DNA from 4 places in the Nocardioides sp. OK12 genome. Region 1 is predicted to be linked to each of the others. Evidence: predicted binding sites of a transcription regulator. Region 1 holds the regulator's gene; each other region holds the start of a gene.
What was found. The regulator LexA, encoded in region 1, represses DNA repair genes until DNA is damaged. The targets are predictions, from matches to a motif close to TCGAACANNTGTTCGA.
Positions count from the first base shown of each region.

Region 2: OCU29_RS13140 (HNH endonuclease signature motif containing protein) is a predicted target of LexA. The motif match lies at 2,039-2,054, and genes of this name have one in related genera.
Region 3: OCU29_RS02265 (HNH endonuclease signature motif containing protein) is a predicted target of LexA. The motif match lies at 2,496-2,511, and genes of this name have one in related genera.
Region 4: OCU29_RS07280 (HNH endonuclease signature motif containing protein) is a predicted target of LexA. The motif match lies at 2,614-2,629, and genes of this name have one in related genera.

Region 1 is NZ_BNET01000002.1:539,671-544,722, forward strand. It holds gene OCU29_RS06740 (alkaline phosphatase) at 1-1,727, opposite strand, end outside; gene lexA (transcriptional repressor LexA) at 1,829-2,563, opposite strand; gene OCU29_RS06750 (LysM peptidoglycan-binding domain-containing protein) at 2,899-3,270, shown strand; gene OCU29_RS06755 (methyltransferase domain-containing protein) at 3,456-4,283, shown strand; gene OCU29_RS06760 (hypothetical protein) at 4,207-4,611, opposite strand; gene nrdR (transcriptional regulator NrdR) at 4,980-5,052, shown strand, end outside.
Region 2 is NZ_BNET01000004.1:560,268-565,319, reverse strand. It holds gene OCU29_RS13155 (metal ABC transporter permease) at 1-849, shown strand, start outside; gene OCU29_RS13150 (Fur family transcriptional regulator) at 836-1,273, shown strand; gene OCU29_RS13145 (gluconokinase) at 1,297-1,812, shown strand; gene OCU29_RS13140 (HNH endonuclease signature motif containing protein) at 2,068-3,615, shown strand; gene OCU29_RS13135 (hypothetical protein) at 3,711-3,857, opposite strand; gene OCU29_RS13130 (isoprenyl transferase) at 3,893-4,669, opposite strand; gene OCU29_RS13125 (cell wall metabolism sensor histidine kinase WalK) at 4,666-5,052, opposite strand, start outside.
Region 3 is NZ_BNET01000001.1:460,368-465,419, reverse strand. It holds gene OCU29_RS02280 (YitT family protein) at 1-2, opposite strand, end outside; gene OCU29_RS02275 (PLP-dependent aminotransferase family protein) at 65-1,498, shown strand; gene OCU29_RS02270 (VOC family protein) at 1,945-2,367, shown strand; gene OCU29_RS02265 (HNH endonuclease signature motif containing protein) at 2,525-3,847, shown strand; gene OCU29_RS02260 (ATP-binding cassette domain-containing protein) at 4,179-5,052, shown strand, end outside.
Region 4 is NZ_BNET01000003.1:17,285-22,336, reverse strand. It holds gene OCU29_RS07285 (alpha/beta fold hydrolase) at 1-998, opposite strand, end outside; gene OCU29_RS07280 (HNH endonuclease signature motif containing protein) at 1,297-2,550, opposite strand; gene OCU29_RS07275 (DUF4328 domain-containing protein) at 2,739-3,425, shown strand; gene OCU29_RS07270 (GNAT family N-acetyltransferase) at 3,426-4,424, opposite strand; gene OCU29_RS07265 (deoxyguanosinetriphosphate triphosphohydrolase) at 4,468-5,052, shown strand, end outside.

The DNA of each region.
Region 1 (5,052 bases):
ACGCGCTGCACCGTGCCGGTGCCGGCCAGGGTGCGGAACGACGCGTCGTGGGTGGCGGTGGTCTGCTGGTCGTCGCGGGCCCCGATGACGTACCAGTCCATCTGGGTGCGCTCGGCGGTGATGTCGAGCACCGAGAAGCCGTGGTCGTCGAAGTTCAGGTACTTGATGTGGCGGTTGTTGGCCTTGATCGCGGTCTCCACCAGCGGCGTCAGCGCCGGCTGGCCGGTGATGTCCTTGAGGTTGTTGGAGGTCACCGAGGAGCACACGAACTCCACGCCCACCGAGTCGCCGAGCAGCGGGTAGAGCGAGGTGTCCATCGGCAGGTCGCAGGCCCACCCCGAGTGGATGTCGCCGGTCACGAAGACCACGTCCTTGACCTGGTGGTCGTCGATGTGGCGGAAGACCTCGCGGCGGTCGGCGGTGTAGCCGTCCCACTGGTCGACGTTGTACGGCGAGCCGTCCTGGGGCAGCAGCCCGGTGACGTCGTTGACCGGGTCGACGAGCTCGTTGGGCAGATCGGCGAAGGTGACCGGGGCGATCATCACCGGGTTGCCGACGACCTTCCACTGCGGGGCGTGGTTGCCGCGGGTCAGGGAGTCCTTGAGCCACTCCATCTGCCGGTTGCCGGTGATCGAGCGCGCCGGGTCGTTGACCTCGGCGTCCACCAGCGGGGTCGCGACCTGCTGGGACCGGTAGGTGCGCAGGTCGAGCATGCTGACCTCGGCCAGGTCGCCGAAGCGCAGGCGGCGGTAGAGCCGGGCGCCGTCGCCCAGCGAGGCGGTGCCGTCCATACGCACCGGCATCCACTCGTCGTACGCGCGGTGGGCGCGGGCGCGCCGCTTGAGGTAGTCGCCCTCGGAGTCGTCGTGGTTCTCGGCGTTCTTCCTCCACTGGTCGTTGGTGACCTCGTGGTCGTCCCAGGTCACGATCCAGGCGTACCGGGCGTGCAGGGCCTGCAGGTCGGGGTCGGTCTTGTACTGCGCGTGCCGGCGGCGGTAGTCGGAGAGCGAGACCATCTCGCGCGCGGGGTCGTGCGGGCGGATGTCGACGTTGTCCTGGCCCATGCCGTACTGGCCGGGTGCGTACTCGTAGAGGTAGTCGCCCAGGTGCAGCACCGCGTGCAGGTCGTCGCGCTCGGCGAGCAGCCGGTAGGCGCTGAACCAGCCGGCCTGCAGGTTGGCGCAGGACACCACGCCGAAGCGCAGGTTGTCGGGCGTGGCGCGCTTGGCCGGGGCGGTGCGGGTGGTGCCGACCGGGCTGCGCTGGCCGCGCGCGGTGAAGCGGTAGTGGTAGACGGTCTCGGGCTGCAGGCCCGTCACGTCGAGCTTGACGGTGTGGTCGCGCGCGGCGCTGGTGACGAAGCGGCCACGGCGCACGACGTTGCGGAAGCGGCGGTCGGTGGCGACCTCCCAGCGCACGCCCACCCGCGGGCCCTTGCCCGAGCCGGGGGTGGCGGCCCTGGTGGGGGTGACCCGGGTCCAGATCAGCACCGCGCGCGGCAGCGGGTCGCCGGAGGCCACGCCGTGGGCGAAGACGTCGTGGCGGGCCTTCGCAGCGACCGCGTGCGGGCTCGCGAGCACGCCGGCGCCGGTGATGGCGGCGCCGCCGGCCCCGACGGCACTGGCGGCCAGGACCGTACGGCGTCCGAGGGCGGCGAGGCGGGCCCGCTCGGCGTCGGCGGGGCGCACGGCGTCAGCGGCGGTGGTGGGGGTCAGTGGTGGGGTCACGCCTCATCCAACGACACACCGCCGTCCACGTGACGTGGACGGCGGTGTGAGCACCGTCTGTTCACCGTCGGTTCGGTCTCCCGACGGGCGGGTGCGGGGCCTCAGAGGCTGCGCAGCACCGCGGTGACGACCCCGAGGATCGAGGCGTGGGTGCCGTCGATCGGCTCGTAGGCGTCGTTGTGGGGCAGCAGCCAGACCTTGCCGTCCTTGCGCTGGAAGGTCTTGACGGTGGCCTCCTCGCCGATCAGGGCGGCGACGATCTGGCCGTTGCTGGCGGTCTGCTCCTGGCGGATCACCACGTAGTCGCCGTCGCAGATCGCGGCGTCGATCATCGAGTCGCCGGAGACCTCGAGCAGGAAGAGCTGGCCGTCGCCGACCAGCTGCTGGGGCAGCGGGAAGACGGCCTCGACCCGCTCCTCGGCCAGGATCGGGCCACCGGCGGCGATCCGGCCCACGACCGGCACGTAGGAGGCCTGCGGCATGGTGTTGCCGATGTCGGTCTCGTCGACCGAGCTGTCGTCGGCCGAGGAGATCGCCTTGCGGCGCGCCATCAGCTCGGGCAGGAAGACCTCGAGGGCGCGCGGGCGGTGGGGGTCGCGCTTGAGGAAGCCCTTCTCCTCGAGCACCTTGAGCTGGTGGGAGACGCTGGAGGTGCTGGTCAGGCCGACGGCCTGGCCGATCTCGCGCATGCTCGGCGGGTAGCCGCGGGTCTCGATGGCCTCCTTGATGCACGCGAGGACCTTGATCTGGCGCGGCGTCAGGCCGGTCGCGTCGGGAGGGCCGTCGGGCAGCTCCGCGACCCCGCGCTTGCGGGGGCCGCTGTTCTTGGTGGCCATCGTGTGCCTTTCGTGCGCGAGGCCCGAGCCGGGGAGTCCGCTCGGATGGGTCGTGGACCCACGCTATCGCCGCGCGGGCCCGACTTCAAACATCTGTTCGAAGGGCGTGTCGCGCTCGTGGAGGCGGCGACGGGCTGCTCCGGAGTGACGTCGGGGATCTCGAACAATTGTTCGCTGCACCCCTTGCGCGGCTCGAACACCTGATCTAGTCTCGCTCATGTGTTCGATCGAACACCTGGTCGAAGCAGGATCTCGACCGGGACTGTCGGTGGCTGTCCGTAGACATCTCCCTGACCGAGCACGACGACGACCACCCCCTTCCCCAGGAGGTCCCGATGAGCACCATGACCCTCACCGCCGCCCCGGCCCCGATCCGCCTCGGCGCCGTCCGCGCCACCCGCCGTACGACGCCGGGCTCGCTGCGGCTGACCCGCCGCGGCCGGCTCGCTGTGCTGGCCGCGGGCCTGCTGCTCGTCGCCCTGGTGGGCGTCGTGCTGGCCGGCGTCTCCGTTGCCACCAGCGAGAGCGGCACCGCCCCGGCGACCGAGACGATCACCGTCGGCGTCGGCGACACGCTGTGGGCCATCGCCGCCGAGCGCGCCGAGTCCGGCGACGTGCGCGAGGTCATCGAGCGCATCCAGCAGCTGAACTCCCTCGACGGTGGCCTGGTGGTCACCGGCCAGCGCCTGGTCGTCCCGGCCGGCTGAGGAACGGCCCGCGACCGCGCTGCGGTCCGGGCACGGCGGCCCCTGCGGCCGCCCACAGATTTCGTCGGTCGCCTCGACCCCGGCCGGCGAAACCAGGGGAAAGACGAGGGGCGGGCCCGCAGTGGGCCCGCCCCTCGCGCTGTGTCGGGCCCTGTCTTCCGCGTCCGGTGCGGGAGGCTGTCGTGGTGAGCGACGACGTCTTCGAGAGCAGGCTGGCCCAGCGGCAGGCGTGGTGCGAGGCGCCCTGGGGCCGCCTGCGGTTCGCGGTGGTGCGCGAGACGCTGCGCCGCCAGGTCGAGGCGCTGGAGGCCGACCTCGGGCAGCCGCGGGCGCTGCGGGTCCTCGACGTCGGCGGGGGCGACGGCCGCGACGCCCTGGGCCTGGCCGTCGCCGGCCACCACGTCACGGTCCTCGACCCGGCGCCCTCCTGGCTCGCCGAGGCCCGCCGCCGCGCCGAGTCCGCGCGGGTGGGGGAGCGGGTGGTGACCCTCGAGGGCTCGATCGACGACCTGAGCGGGGCCGGCGGCGGGTTCGACCTGGTGCTGTGCCACAACGTGCTGCACTACCGCCCGGCCGAGACCGGCGCGGCCGACGTACGACGTCTGGCGCAGGCGGCGCGGCCGGGCGGCCGGGTCTCGGTGATGGCGCCGAACCCCGCGGCGCGGGTGATCGGGCGGCTGGTGCGCGAAGGGCCGGAGGCGGCGCTCGACGAGCTCGGCCGCGACGACATGGAGTCGGCCACCTTCACCACGACCGCGCGGGCGGTGGCCCGCGACGAGGTCGAGGAGCAGCTGGTGGCGGCCGGGCTCGAGGTGGTGGGCCGCTACGCCGCCCGGGTCGCCAACGACTACGTCGCCGACGACGGCCTCAAGGTCGACCCCGACTTCTACGCGGTGCTGGAGCGCCTCGAGCTCGCGCTGTGCGACCGGGAGCCGTTCATCTCTCTCGGGGCGCTGTGGCAGCTCGTCGCCGCCCGCCCGGTGGGGGAGCCGGGGCCGCGGGGTCGCGGGTGAGGCCGAGCGCCCGGCCCAGGCGCGCGACGAGCATCAGGCCCACGAAGAGGCAGGCCACGGCCCCGACGGAGGCGAGGGCCAGGAAGAACCAGGCGGCCGACTCCCCACCGCGGGCCTGGGTGCCAAAGTCGATCGCGGCGTAGACCAGGTACCCCCAGGCGACCACCGCGGCGGTGACGGCCAGGGCCAGGCCGAGCAGCCGCGGCTGGAACGAGCGCTCCGGGCGGGCCGCACGGCGCGAACCGGCCCGCTTGCCGGCGGTGGCGGGAGCCGGAGTCGGCGCGCCGGCCACCTGCTCGTCCACCTGGCCGCCCGCCTCGCCGCTCACAGCGTCATTGTGTCCGACCGCACCCAGCCCCGGCGACCGGGTGTCGATACCGGTGCCGGCATCCGGCAGCCCCTCCGGCGCCGCTCGGCGCCACCCCTTCGGGGCGGTCCCGGTGCGCTGACCTGCAGCGATGCATCGAGTGTGATCTGGGTCGCAGGAAATTTTCGGGACGGCTTGCGCGGCTCGTGGTCCCGGGCGTACGGTTCCACTACATCTAGTAGTTACACCGCTGTAGTTATCCACATCTAGTTCACAGATGGATGCGGGATGGTGCACAGGTGACCGGTTGTTCTCCACAGGGAGAGCAACGATATCCACACCCAGCAGCCCTCGCGGGGGCTGCGCGGCGCGCCCGAGAGGAGGACCCGATGCACTGCCCGTTCTGCCGTGCCACCGACACCCGGGTCCTCGACTCGCGGGTCTCCGAGGACGGCGGCTCGA
Region 2 (5,052 bases), on a different contig from region 1:
CTGGGCCTGCTCACCGGCGTCGCCCCCACCTGGACCGCCGTGGTCGTCGCGATCCTCGGCGGCGTGGCGATCGAGACCATCCGCGACCGCGGCCACACCAGCGGCGACCTGGCCCTGGCCCTGCTCTTCTACGGCGGCCTGGCGGGCGGCGTGATGATCACGGGCCTGGCGGGCCAGACCGGCGCCACGCTCCAGCAGTACCTCTTCGGGTCGATCACCTCGATCTCCCTGACCGACATCTGGTTCACGCTGGCGCTGGCCGTGGTGATCCTGGCGCTGGGCCTGGGCCTGATGCCGCAGCTGTTCACCGTGGCCCAGGACCAGGACTTCGCGCGGGTGGCCGGGCTCAACGTGCGGGCCTACAACCTGCTGGTCGCCGTGCTGGCCGCGGTCACGGTCACCGTCGCGATGCGCACCGTCGGGCTGCTGCTGGTCTCGGCCCTGATGATCGTGCCGGTCGCGACGTCGCAGCAGCTGGCGCGCTCCTTCCGGGCGACCGTCCTGGGGGCGGTGGTGGTCGGCGCCGGCGCGGGCGTCGGCGGCCTGCTGGTGTCGGCGTACCTCTCCCAGTCCTACGACCTCACGGTGCCGCCCGGCTCGGCGATCGTCCTGCTGGCCCTGGCGTGCTTCGTGGCCACCTGGCCGCTGGGGGCGCTGCTGCGCCGGCGCCAGCGTCGCCACGTACCGTTCCCCGACGACGTGCCCGAGGACCACGAGGTCACCGGGCACCACGACCACGAGCACGGCCCGGACTGCGGTCACCTGGCGATCCCCCACGGCGACCACGTCGACTACGTCCACGACGGCCACCGGCACGCACCCCACGGGAAGCACTATGACGAGCACTGACCGCACCGGCGCCGGCTCCGGCTCCGGCGGCCCCGCGACCTCCGGCCTGCGGCCCACGCGCCAGCGCCTGGCCGTGGCCGAGGCGATGGCCAGCTTCGACGACTTCCGCTCCGCCCAGGAGATCCACGACCTGCTGGGCAGACGGGGCGAGACCGTCGGCCTGGCCACCGTCTACCGCACCCTGCAGCGCCTCGCCGACGGTGGCGAGATCGACCGGCTGCTCACCGAGGGCGGGGAGGCCATCTACCGCGCCTGCTCCACGACCCACCACCACCACCTCGTCTGCCGCTCCTGCGGGCGCACCGTCGAGGTCGAGGGGCCCGCGGTCGAGAGCTGGACCCGCTCCATCGCCGCCGAGCACGGCTACGACGAGGTCAGCCACACGCTCGAGATCTTCGGCACCTGCCCGGCCTGCCGCGGCTGAGCCCACCCGCCTCGCCTAGGGTCGTGCCCGTGCAGATCGTGGTGATGGGTGTCTCGGCCACCGGCAAGTCGAGCGTCGCCGAGCGCGTCGCCTCCGAGCTGGGGTGGGACCTCGTCGAGGGCGACGACCTCCACCCGCGCGCCAACGTCGCCAAGATGGAGGCGGGCGACCCGCTGACCGACGACGACCGCTGGCCCTGGCTGACCCGGGTCGGCGAGGCGATGGCCGCCGCCGAGGACGCCGGGCGCAGCAGCGTCGTGACCTGCTCGGCACTCAAGCGCGCCTACCGCGACCGCCTGCGCGAGCACGTCGCCGACGTCCGCTTCCTGCACCTGCACGCCCCCGTCGACGTGCTCGAGGACCGGATGAGCAGGCGCACCCGCCACTTCATGCCCGTCTCCCTGCTGGCCTCCCAGGTCGCCACCCTCGAACCGCTCGCCGACGACGAGGCCGGCCAGGTCGTCGACGTCACCCCTCCCCTCGACGACGTGGTCGCCGCCGCCGTCGCCGCGGTCAGGGCCATGCCCCGCCCGCACTGACGCCCGGCACCGTCGCCGGTCGAGACCCGCCATCATCGAGACGGCGCCACTTCCCCCGACGTACGTCGCCTCCGTTGGTCGAGCAGCAAGGAGCGCCAGCGACGCGCGTCGTCGAGACCCCGCGACCACCGAACCGGCATCTCCCCACCGCAGGTCGTGGGGGTGCGCCCAGAACTCCCATCACTGCCTTCAAGCCACTCTCCACAGAAGCCACATCACCCTTGACTCGAACACATGTTCGACTAGAATGGGGGCATGACCACCCAGGAGCTCGAGCGCTGCGACACCGCTGACGCGGTCCTCGCCTACGCCCGCTCCCAGCGTGCGGCCCGCGACGCCGCCGAGGTCGCGATGTACGAGGCCACCTGCACCTGGGCCGCCATGCACTCCACCCGTGACGAGGCCAAGGCCGCGGTCCTGCCCGGCACCGACATGCTCATCACCCTCGCCGGGCCCGGCGCACCCAAGGTCTCCGAGTTCGCGGTCATCGAGTACGGCACCGCTCTCGGGATGTCCGCCGACGCAGCCATCCGCTACGTCGCCCACGTCGTCGAGACCCGCTACCGACTCCCCCGCCTCCACACCGCGGTGGTCGCCGGCCGGGTGCCGGTCTGGCGCGCCCGCCGCATCGCCGAGGCCACCCTCGGCCTCCCCCTCGAGGCCGCCGCCTGGGTCGACCACCACCTCGCCGGCGTCGCCGCCACCTGCTCCTACACCGTCCTCGGACGCCTCGTCGAAGAAGCCCTGTGCCGCTTCGACCCCGAGACCGCAGAAGACAAACGAGCCATCGCCGCCGAGGACCGCAAGCTCGACATCCACCTCGACACCGCCACCACCGGCGGGCAGTGCATCGAGGGCACCGTCGACATCACCGGCTGCCTCGACCTGGCCGACGCCCTCGACCTCGACAACGCCGTCACCCGCGAAGCCCGCAACCTCGCCCTCGCCGGCTCCGACCAACCCCTCGACGTACGCCGCAGCATGGCCCTCGGCATCCTCGCCCGTGCCCAGACCTCCCTCGACCTCAGCGGCAACGACACCGACGACGAGGCCGACGACGAGGCCGGCGAGCCCGCGCCGCGGGTGCCGGCACGCCAGGTCGTCCTCAACGTCCATCTCACCGACACCGCCCTGGCCAGCATCGACCCCACCACCCTCAGGTCGAACGACCTCTCCGCCGGGATGCACCTCGCACGGGTCGAGGAGACCCGCAGCTTCGTCGGCGTCGACCAGGTCTGCGAGTGGCTCCGCGTCCCCGACACCCACGTCACCTACCGCACCATCACCGGCAGCGGGTCGGACCCCGAGGCCTACGAACACCCCTTCCGCCAGGTGCACCGCCCGGCACGTCAGCACATCACCGCCGACGACATCCGCGGCTTCGCCAGCAACCCCGACCTCCGCCCCCACCCCCGCCGCCCGATCGACCTTGCCGAAGAACTCACCAGCGACGGCTACACCCCCAGCGAACGGCTCGCCGAGCAGACCCGGCTCCGCCACCCACGCTGCGTCTTCCCGCACTGCACCCGCCGCGCCCGACGCCGCACCCCCGACGAGACCCACGCCGACCTCGACCACATCGAGACCTACGACCCCGGTGGTCCACCCGGCCAAACCACATCGGCCAACCTCGCGACCCTGTGCAGACGCCACCACCGCGCCAAGACCCACACCCCCTGGACCTACCGACCCGCCCCCACCGGGTTCCTCTGGACCAGCCCGCACCGCTACCAGTACCTCGTCGAACCCACCGGCACCACCGACCTCGGCCAAGCACCCAGACCACCCACCCGGCCCGTGTAAACCAGCCGACTCGCCACACCCCCGCCGCAGCACCACCGCGACGGGGGCACCGGCACGTCCGCCTGCCAGCGACGGGTCCCGGTGTCCGGACTACCTCAGTGGTCCCGGTCGCGCACCCGCTGGATGACCTGCGAGGTGGAGAGGTCCAGGACGCGCCGGACCTGGACGAGCCTCCCGGCGGACACCGCGGGCCCGTAGACCGACTCGGCCACCTCCGGCGCCAGGTCGTTGCCGTAGACCACGATGGAGATGCGGTGGCGGTCCGGACAGCGCCGACCTAGGCGTTGGGCAGCGCGCCGCCGTAGCGCCGGTCGCGGGAGGCGTAGGTCTCGATGGCCGACCACAGGGTGCGGCGGTCGACGTCGGGCCACAGGACGTCGGTGAAGACCATCTCGGCGTACGCCGCCTGCCAGAGCATGAAGTTGGAGAGCCGCTGCTCGCCCGAGGTGCGCCAGATCATGTCGGCGTCGCCGAGGTCGGGCAGGTAGAGGTGGCGCGCCACCGTCTTCTCGGTGATCTTCTCGGGGTCGAGGCGGCCGGCGGCGACCTCGCGCCCGATGGCTCGCGCCGCGTCGGCGAGCTCGGCGCGGCCGCCGTAGTTGACGCACATGGTGAGGGTCAGCACGTCGTTGTCGCGGGTCATCTCCTCGGCCGCGCGCAGCTCCTTGACCACCGAGCGCCACAGCCGCGGCGTCCGACCGGCCCACCGCACCCGCACGCCCAGCTCGTGCATCTCGTCGCGCCGGCGACGGATGACGTCGCGGTTGAAGCCCATCAGGAAGCGCACCTCGTCGGGTGATCGCGACCAGTTCTCGGTGGAGAAGGCGTACGCCGAGACCGCCTTGACCCCGATCTCGATGGCGCCCTCGACGACGTCGAAGAGCGAGCTCTCCCCCATCTCGTGGCCCTTGGTGCGGGCCAGTCCGCGCTGCTTGGCCCAACGGCCGTTGCCGTCCATGACGATGGCGACGTGCCCCGGCACGAGCTCGCGCGGCAGGGCGGGCGGGGTGGCGCCCGAGGGGTGCGGGGTGGGCGGTCGTACGGCTCGCTTCACGCCCCGGAGCCTACGGCGCCGCCCCCGGTGGGCAGCAGCACCCGCGCCAGGGTGCCGCCGCCCGGCGCCTCGTCGAGCTCGATGCGGCCGCCGTGCGCGACCACGATGTCGCGGGTGATCGCCAGACCGAGCCCGACGCCGGGCACCACCTGCTCCCGCGACGCGCGGGTGCGGAAGAAGCGCCCGAAGACCTGGTCGCGCTCCGAGACGTCGATGCCGGGCCCCGAGTCGACCACCCGCAGCTCGACCTCGTCGACGCGGGCCTCGAGCACCACCTCGACGCGGCCCCCGCACGGCGTGTGCTTCAGCGCGTTCGAGAGCAGGTTGTCGACCACCTGCCGCAGCCGCTGGCCGTCGACGTGCGCGTGGGCCTCGGCGGGCAC
Region 3 (5,052 bases), on a different contig from region 1:
ATGGGTCCAGGGTGGCGCGCGATTGGCCTGTCGCGAAATAGCCAATCGTGCGACAGTGGTCTGCATGGTCACCTCCGTGTCGGCCGCGCGGGTCGCCGGTCTCGTCGGCCCCTTCGACCGCTCCCCCGCCTACGTCGGGCTCGCCGACGCGCTGACCCTGCTGGTGGGCGACGGCCGCATCGGCTACGACGTGCGGCTGCCCAGCGAGCGCGAGCTCACCGAGGCCCTGGGGGTCTCCCGCACGACGGTGACCCGGGCCTACGCGCTGCTGCGCGAGAGCGGGTACGCCGTGTCGCGGCAGGGGTCGGGGACCTTCACGCGGGTGCCCGGCGGCCGCGCCCGCTCGCACGACCGCGCACTGCTGCCCGGTCTCGACGACCGCGACGCGATCGACCTCAACTGCGCTGCGGCGGCCGCGCCCGCGGGGCTGATGCAGGCCTACACCGAGGCGATCGGCGACCTGCCGGCCCACCTCGGCGGCCACGGCTACTTCCCGGCCGGGCTGCCCCGGCTCCAGCAGCGCATCGCAGCGTCGTACGACGCCCGGGGGCTGCCCACCGACCCCGACCAGGTGCTGGTCACGCCGGGGGCCCTGGCCGCGGCCGCGGTGGTGGCGCAGGCCTTCGCCGGGCGGGGCGACCGGGTGCTCGTCGAGTCGCCGGTCTACCCCAACGCCACCCAGGCGCTGCGCAACGCCGGTGCCCGGCTGGTCCCCTCCGCGGTCGACCCGGAGGGGTGGGACCTCGACGCGGTCGGCGCCACGCTGCGCGACGCCCGGCCACGACTGGCCTACCTGGTACCCGACTTCCAGAACCCGACCGGCCACGTGATGGGCGAGGAGCAGCGCGCGGCGTACGCCGCCCACCTGCGCGCCGCCGGCACTCGCGCGGTGGTCGACGAGGCGCACCAGGCACTGGCGCTCGACGGGCAGCAGATGCCGGCACCGTTCGCCGCCCACTCCCCCGCCACCATCACCATCGGCAGCGCCAGCAAGAGCTTCTGGGGTGGGCTGCGGCTGGGGTGGATCCGCGCCCCGCACGACTGCGTCGAGACGCTGCAGGAGGCGCGTCTGGCGCTCGACCTGGGCGCGCCGGTGCTCGAGCAGCTGACCCTCGCACGGCTCCTGGAGCACGGCTCGGTGCTGCCGGGCCACCGCGAGCAGCTGCGCGAGCAGCGCGACCGGCTGGTCGCCAACCTCGCCCAGCACCTGCCCGAGTGGCGCTTCCACGTGCCGGGCGGCGGGCTGGCGCTGTGGGTCGAGCTGCCCTCGGCCCGCGGCAGCGCCCTCGCCGCCGCCGCCGAGCAGCACGGCGTCATCGTCGCCCCCGGCCCGGTCTTCGCCGCCGAGGGCGGCCTCGACCGCTTCGTCCGCATCCCCTGGACCCGCCGCCCCGACGAGCTCACCCTCGCCGTCGAGCGGCTCGCCCTCGCCTGGGCCGAGGTCCGCGACGCCCCCGTCAGGCGGGTCCGCCGCGGGACCCGGGTCATGGTCGCCTGACCCACCCTCCGTCGGTCGAGCAGCGACGAGCGCCAGCGAGGAGCGTCGCCGAGACCCCACCCTCCGTTGGTCGAGCAGCGACGAGCGCCAGCGAGGAGCGTCGCCGAGACCCCGCGAGCACCGCACCCCCGCAACCCCACCCTCCGTTGGTCGAGCAGCGACGAGCGCCAGCGAGGAGCGTCGCCGAGACCCCGCGAGCACCGCACCCGCCGCAACCCCACCCTCCGCTGGTCGAGCAGCGACGAGCGCCAGCGAGGAGCGTCGCCGAGACCCCGCGAGCACCGCGCCCGCCGTACGCCGTACGTCGCACGCTGGGTACACGGTCTCGACAGGCGCTCGAGCCCCGGCCTTCGCTGGTCGACCAAGAATGAGGGGCACCAGCGTGAGGAGCCGAGAAGCCGGCCGTCCGACCACCCGACACCCGTTCCGATCCTCGAGGAGCACCCATGAGCGACCACCCCCGGCTGCTGCACACCGCGATCGACGCCACGGACGCCCGCGGACTGGCCGAGTTCTACCGCCGATTGCTCGGCCTGACCTACCGCCCCGGTGACGAGCCTCCGCCCGACGGGGACGAGGACGAGGCGGACTGGCTCGTGCTGGTCGACGACCAGGGCGGACGGGTGCTCGCGGTCCAGGAGGTCGAGGAGCTCGCCGCGACGACCTGGCCGGTCCCTCGCGTACCCATGCAGATGCACCTCGACTTCGGCGTCGCCGACCGCGTGACCCTCGAACTTCACCGCCGGCGCGCCGAGGCCCTGGGCGCCCGGCTGCTCCTCGACCGGACCCACGACGACACCGAACCGCTCTACGTGCTGGCCGATTCGGCCGGTCACCCGTTCTGCCTGCTCGTCGCCACAGAGGACTGACCGGTTCGGGCCGCACACGGGCTCCGGAGCAACGCGTCGCACTCCGGCTCCTGACCGGGGAGCCGACCGCTCTGCGGTGCTCACCGGGGCTCCAGGGCACTGACGCAGGTGTGGACGAACCATTGCCTTCGAACGCACGTTCGAGTAAAATCGGGTCATGAACCAGCCCAGCCACGAGCAGCTTCCCGAGGTCGACGACCTCGACGCTGACCGGCTGCTCGAGGTGGCCCGCGAGGCCGAGGTCGAGGTACGTCGCGCCGAGCGCCGCCGGTTGCGGCTGGTGCTGCGCTGGTGCGACCTGCACCCCGCCATCGACGACTCCCAGCGGCTCTCGTGGGGCGAGCAGGACCGGGTCTGGGACTGCGATGCCTGGATCGGTGGCGAGGGGGTCCCGGCGGTGGCGGAGTTCACCGCCGAGCCGTTGGCGGCGGTGATGCGGATGTCACCGGCCGCGACCACCTCGCTGATGGGCGAGGCGCTCGAGCTGCGGCACCGCCTGCCCAGGATCCACGCCCGGGTGGAGTCCCTCGACGTCGCGCTGTGGCGCGCGCGTCGGGTCGCGAAGGCCACCCAGGGCCTCTCGGTCGAGGCCGCCGCGCACGTCGATGCGGTCCTGGCACCCCTCGTGGACTCCGTGGGCCCCACCCGCATCGACCGCGCGGTCGCCGAGGCGGCCGCCCTGTACGACCCCGAGACCCTCACCGACGCCGAGGAGCACGCCCGGGTCCACGAGTGGGGCATCACGCTGCGCCACCACCGCGCCGGTGAGGGCCGCCAGTGGGCTGGCACGTCCTGGCTCGCGATCACCGGTGACACCCCCACCCTGCAGCGCCTGCACGACCTGATCACCGACACCACCGCCCCACCCCCAAACCCCGACGGCAACCTCCACAGCGACCGCGACCTCGGCGTACGCCAGATCCAGGCCCTGGCCGAGGTCCTCGACGGCCTCGGCGCACCCCGCCCCCGGGTACGACTGGCCATCGACCTCACCACCGACGACCTCACCGGCCACAGCGCCCAGGTCGGACGGGTGCTCGGGCTGGGCCCCGCCACCCTCGCCACGATCCGCGACTGGCTCACCGGGGCCTCGGTCACCGTGCTGCCGGTCCTCGACATGGCCCGCACCGACGCCATCGACGCCCACGACCCGCCCCGGTGGATGCGCGACCTGGTCACCCGCCGCGACACCCACTGCGTGCACCCCTTCTGCGACACCCCCGCCACCCGCTGCGACCTCGACCACATCACCGCCTACATCCCCATGGACGAAGGCGGACCACCCGGCCAGACCCACCCAGCCAACCTGGCACCCCTGTGCAGGCACCACCACCGCAACAAGACCCACGGCCACTGGACCTACCACCGCACCCACCACGGCGACTACCTCTGGCACGACCAGCACGGACACACCTACGCCGTCACCCGCCAAGGCACCCTCGAGCTCGATCCAGGCTCGCCAGCCACGCCTCCGCGCTGACCCATCGGGTCGCGCTCGAATGGTGGAGGAACACGCTCTGGTGGCGGACCGGGCCGACCACCGCCACGTGCTCGGACAGGACGGCAAGGACGGCATCTGCGGCGAGCACCGCGTCGAGGTCGGCGGTCGCGACCGCGACCGCCACGACACCCACGCGCCGACCCGGCTCGTTCGAACCAGCCGGGTCGCGGCTAAACCAGGTGCGCGGCGCCACGCGCCCGTCCTAGCCTGGCGAGGTCCCAGCCCCGCACCCCAGGCAAGGTCACGTTGCTCCTCTGAGGCCCGTCCCAGCGTCCGACGCGACGCACCCGACCCCTCACCTGGAGCACCCATGCCCTCGACCCGACCCCTCTGCGTCGTCTCCGACCTCGACGTCACCTGGCCCGACGGGAGCCATGCCCTGCGCGGCCTGGACCTCACCCTCGGCCAGGGACGCGCCGGTCTCGTCGGCGCCAACGGCAGCGGCAAGTCCACCCTGCTGCGGGTGCTCGCCGGCGAGCTGGCGCCGACCCGGGGGCACGTGCAGGTGCGCGGCGAGGTCGCCCACCTGCCGCAGGACCTGACGCTCGACGTCGCCCAACCCGTCGCCACCTTCCTCGGCGTGGCCCCGACCCTCGAGGCCCTGCGCGCCATCGAGTCCGGCAGCACCGAGCAGCACCACTTCGACGCGGTGGGCGACGACTGGGACGTCGAGGAGCGCGCCACCGCCGAGCTCGACCGGCTCGGGCTCCCCACGCACACCCTGCACCGTCGCCTCGGGGAGCTCTCTGGTGGCGAGGTGACCCGGCTCGGCCTGGCGCGCCTGCTGCTGCGGCGCCCCGACCTGCTGCTGCTCGACGAGCCGACCAACAACCTCGACCGGGAGGGCCGCGAGCGGGTGCACGAGCTCGTCGCGACCTGGCCGCGCGCCCTGCTGGTCGTCAGCCACGACCGCGAACTGCTCGAACGGGTCGACCGCATCGCCGACCTGCGCGACGGCGCGGTGCGCTGGTACGGCGGCGGCTGGTCGTCGTACGCCGCCCAGGTCGCGGCCGAGCAGGAGGCGGCCCGGCAGGCGGTGACGACCGCCCGCAACGAGGTGCGCCGTCAGCGCCGCGACGTCGTGCAGGCCGAGAGGGCGCTGGCCCAGCGCCGCCGCGTGGCCGCGAAGGCCGAGGCCACGACCGGCATCGGCAAGGCGGCGCGCGACTACATGGTGGGGCGCG
Region 4 (5,052 bases), on a different contig from region 1:
TTGCTGCACGGGTCGGAGGTGATCGAGACGCCCATCGGGAGCACGGCCGGCAGCACGTGGCCGCCGTTGTAGCCGACGAAGATGCTCTGCCTGCGGGCCTTCGGAGTCAGCGCGGTGCGCCAGTTCTCCAGACCCTCCTGGAGCGGGAACAGGCCGTCGGTGGTGCCCTGGCCGAGCAGGACCGGGATGTCGAGGCGGCGTCCCTTCGAGACGTGCCACGCGGGGCCGTTCCTCCTCATGAAGGAGGCCATGTCCTCGGTGCCGGGCACCGAGCCGTCGGGCCACTCACCGAGAGCAGCCCCCTCGAGGAGCGCCTTGTAGACGTTCTGCGGCAGCGCGTCGGCGGGCACCGAGGCAGCGGCCAGCAGCAGCGCCCACTCGGTGCGCACGACACCCTCAGGAGCCAGGCTCGAGGAGAGGTCGTTCCAGGTGATCTGCGGGGCCAGCGCGTCGAAGACCGGGCGGCCCTTGGTGCGCAGCGACTCGAAGGCGCCGAGGAACTGGTAGCCGCCCCCGTAGGAGCCACCGATCGCGCCGAGGCGCGGGTCGCCCGGGCGGTCCTGCTGCACCCACCCGAGGCGGCTGACGAGCCGCACCAGGCGTCGTACGTCGTGGCCCTCGAAGGCAGGGTTCTCGACATGGGCGTGGCCGCCGGACTCGCCCCAGCCGCGCTGGTCGAAGGAGAGCACGCCGTAGCCCGCGTCGAGGAAGGTCTCGAAGGAGGCGGGGTCGGTGGTGCGCGAGCCGCCCCAGCCGTGGCTGTGCACGATCATCGGCACCGGCCTCTTGCGCGTCGCCCCGGCGGGCCGGAACAGCGAGTAGCAGATCTCGACCGCGTCGCTCCCGCCCGGCTCGGGCACGCTGCCCACGCAGCCCTCGCTCACCCTGACCTCGCCGGTCGCGGCGTACGCCGACGGGGCGGCCGGGCCGCCCAGGGCGCTGAGCCCCAGGGTGGCGAGCGTGGCGGCCGCGGTGGCCAGGGCGGTGACTCGACGCATGTGTGCTCCTGGTGGGTGGTGACGACCGACACAACGAGTGCGGGGACCCGGGGTCACGCGCTCGCCCCCGCGCCGGCGCGAGTCCACGCCGTACGACGCTCCGTTGGTCGAGCAGCAAGGAGCGCCAGCGACGCGCGTCGCCGAGACCCCACAAGAATTGCGCGGACCTCGCCGCACGCCATGGGGTCACCAGGTATCGACGGTCGCTCGACCCACGGCGGTACGCCGAGTCGGCTCGTTCGAACCGGCCGGCTCGCGGCGTTCGCCGTCCTGGTGCTCACGCAGGGAAGAGCGGGGTCTAGGTGCGGTGGTGGAAGGTGACCTGGTTGTCCCCACCGATGCTGGTCTCGTAGTCGGGGTCGTGGATGCGCCGGTGGTGGTACGGGCACAGCAGGCGGCCGCGGGCCAGGTCGGTGAGGCCGTGGTGGGCCCAGGGGTCGTCGTGGTGGGCGTGGCACATCGCGGGTGGTGCGTCGCAGCCCTTGGCGGTGCAGCCGCCGTCGCGGATGCCCATCGCGATGCGCTGGGTCTTGGTGAAGAACCGCTTGGCCCGGCCCACGTCCAGCGGTTTGCTCTCCCCGTCGAGGACGACGGGGACGATGCCGGCCTCGCACGCCAACCGCCGTGCGGCCCCGGCGCTGATCCGGCCGCCGGTGTCGAGCGCAGCCGCGGCGAGCCCACCCTGCAGCGAGGCGAGGGTCATGGTGACGACCACGGTGGCGTTGACTCCGCCGGCGCGGGGCAGTCGCTTGGGGTCGAGGCGTTCGATGAGCTCGACGAACGCATCGCCCAGCCGCCGCGCGGTGGGCCGGCGTACCGGTTCCGGTGCCTCGTCCGTGCCTGCCCGGTTGGCGATCTGGTGCTTGGGGGCGGCGAACGCCATCAGGGCTTTCTCGAGCATCTGCCCGACCAGGGTCGGGACGGTGAAGGAGCCTTTGATGCGGCCGTGGCCGTCCTCGCGCATCCGGAACACCGACGACTTCTCGGCCTCGCGTTCCTCGCGGTCCAGCTGCTCGGCCTCCCAGGCCTCACCGACTTCGGGTGCGACGACGTCGAGGATGCGGCGCCCCAGCACCCGCAGCGCTTTCGCGTCGTGCACCTGCGCGAACTCGACCAGCGCTGTCGTGGCCTGCTCGAGGACCGCCGCCTCGAGGTCGTCGGGCAGCGCGTCCAGCGACGTACAGATCACCGAGGCCTGCTCCGCGACCAGGTCCCCACGCCCCAGCGCTTCACGCACCAGCACGTGTCGGGCGAGCCCTTCGGCGAGGCGTACCTGGCGGAACGACTCCCGCTTGGTCGACCTGGTGACGTTGGAGTGCCAGACCGCCAACGACGGCGAGGCGTTGCGCTCCTGCACCCCGACGCTCTCGGCATGGGTCAGCAACCCCGAGCGCACCTCGACCAACATGGCCTCCACCCGCGCGACCTCCGCCAGCGCCTCAGCAGCCTCGCCTTGGCTCATCGACCACAACGGCGTACCGGCGACCTCGCTCAGCACCGAGCGCACCTGCGCGACAGCACTCCCGACGGGGTGCGCGGCGGTGGTCGACATGAGTGAAGTATCTCAGCCGCCACCGACAAAGCACCAGGTCAAACCCCGTTTTCCACAGGTGGATCGAAAACTTTTTCGAGGGTGCGGAAGTGACTGGTCGAGGGTTCAAACCTGACTGCTCGATGGTTCAGAAGTGACTGCTCGGCCGACTTGGGGTCGGGATGGGCGAGCCCCCATACTTCCCGCTCGTGACCACTACGACGCAGTCCTCCCGACCCGCACTCAGCTCCGGCTGGTCCACCCTGTCCCGAGCGCTGGTGGTGGTCCTCGGCCTCGCGCTGCTCGGCAACGCGGTCAACGCGGTGTTCTCGTCCTGGGCCTGGCGCACCTTCGCCGGCTGGGCCTCCGACCCGGCCTCCATCGACCAGGGCCGCGCGACGGCGTACGACGCCGGCACCGTCGTCACCGGGCTGGTGCTGGTCGTCCTGCACATCATGGTGCTGGTGCTGATGATCATCTGGCTGTTCCAGGCCCACCGCAGCGACCGGATGGACCCGGCGCGGCTGGAGCACAGGTCGGGGTGGGCGATCGGTGGGTGGTTCGTGCCGGTGCTCAACCTGTGGCGGCCCTACCAGATGGTCGAGGACGTGCGGCTGGGCAGCCGGAGCGGCTCGGGCCCCTCGACCAACGTCGTCCTGTGGTGGTGGATCAGCGTGGTCGGTGCCTCCATCGCCGACCGCGTGACCTCGGTGCTGCTCGGTGGCGCGGACCCTGCCGACCCCGACTACTTCTCCGCCCTCGCGAACGCCAACCTGTCCGACGTCGTCGCATCGGCCCTGTGGGTGGCGGCCGCGGTCCTGGGCATCCTGGTGGTCAAGGACGTCACCGAGGCTGTGGAGCAGTCGCCGCACGCGCCCGCCCCGGCGCGCGCCTGATCAGTCCTGGCCCGCGCGGCGGCGGGCGGCCAGCGCGACGGCGGCGCGGCCGCGCAGCCCGCGCGGCAGGGCGTAGGTGCCGACCGGGTCGTCCGCGTCGGCGAAGCGGTACTTGTAGTCCTCGTCGCCGCGCAGGAACCGGAACTCACGCGCGCCCGACTCGAGCGCGTCGCGCACGGCGTGCACGAGGAGCACGAAGCCCACGGACTCGCGGTCCATCTCCGGATCGCGCCCGAACTGGTAGCAGTACACGTCGGGGCCGAAGGCGAAGGTGAGCAGCGACGAGACGCACCGGCCGTCGACGTCCATCGACCACAACCGCAGCCAGCCGCGCTCCAGCGCCAGCGTGGCGAAGGCCCGCGTGAAGCGGTGCTGGCGGGGGTCGAGCAGGGGGCTGTCACCCTCCCACCTCGCGGCGTGCAGGGCGAAGAGCGCGTCGAGGTCGCCCGCGAGCGTCTCGGCCGTGGCCAGGCGGACCACCACGTCGTGGTCGCGCTCGAGGGTGCGCGGCTTGCGGTTGACCTGACCGCGGAAGTTCTTGCTCTTCGAGCCCAGCCACGACTCCCAGGTCAGGCCCTCGGCGAAGCGCAGCACCGGGCTCACCTCGGTGCTGATCGGGCGGGCGTCGAACGGCTCCCACCAGGGCGCGGCGACCGGGCAGTCCTGGAGGAGCACCACGTCGGCCGGCAGGTCGCCGCCCTCGAGCGCCGCGCGCAGCAGGGGAGCCGCACGGGGCAGGTCCTCGGGCGCGCACACCGGCCCGAGCAGGTCGGCCGGGCCGTGGCCGATCCAGCGCACCTGGCGCAGCGCACGACCGCGCGAGTGCAGCGGCAGCACCACCCGGGGTGCCTGCGGGTCGTCCACGAGCACGTGCGGGGTGGCGCCGTCGGCGTACTCGCCCCACCACGTGCTGGCCCAGGCGTGGGTGGCGAAGAGGTTGCGGGCGGCCAGCGCGAGGTCGTCCCAGGTCGTGGGGTCCGGTCCTCCGAGGGGCAGCACGGCGCGAGTCTAGGGGGGAGGCACCGCATAGGGTGGCGGCGCCATGGACGCCCTGGACCTCTACGACGAGCACGCGCGCGAGCGCCTGGTGCCCGAGCCGCCCAAGCGGGTCGACGCGCCCGAGCGCACCCCCTTCGAGCGCGACCGCGCCCGCGTGGTGCACGCCGCAGCCTCCCGGCGGCTCGCGGCCAAGACCCAGGTGGTGGGTCCGCAGAGCGACGACTTCGTGCGCAATCGGCTCACCCACAGTCTCGAGGTCGCCCAGGTGGCCCGCGACCTGTCGCGCGCGCTGGGCAGCCTGCCCGACATCGCCGAGACCGCGGCGCTCGCCCACGACCTGGGCCACCCGCCGTTCGGCCACAACGGCGAGCGGGTGCTGGCCGAGCTGAGCGGTGCCTGCGGCGGCTTCGAGGGCAACGCCCAGACGCTGCGGCTGCTGACCCGGCTCGAGGCCAAGACCATCGACGCCGAGGGCCGCTCGGTCGGGCTCAACCTGACCCGGGCCACCCTCGACGCCTGCACGAAGTACCCGTGGCCCCGCGGGGCCGCCGAGGCACCCAGCGGGGTGCACGCCGACGGCTCGCCGCGCGAGGTGCACAAGTTCGGGGTCTACGAGGACGACCTGCCG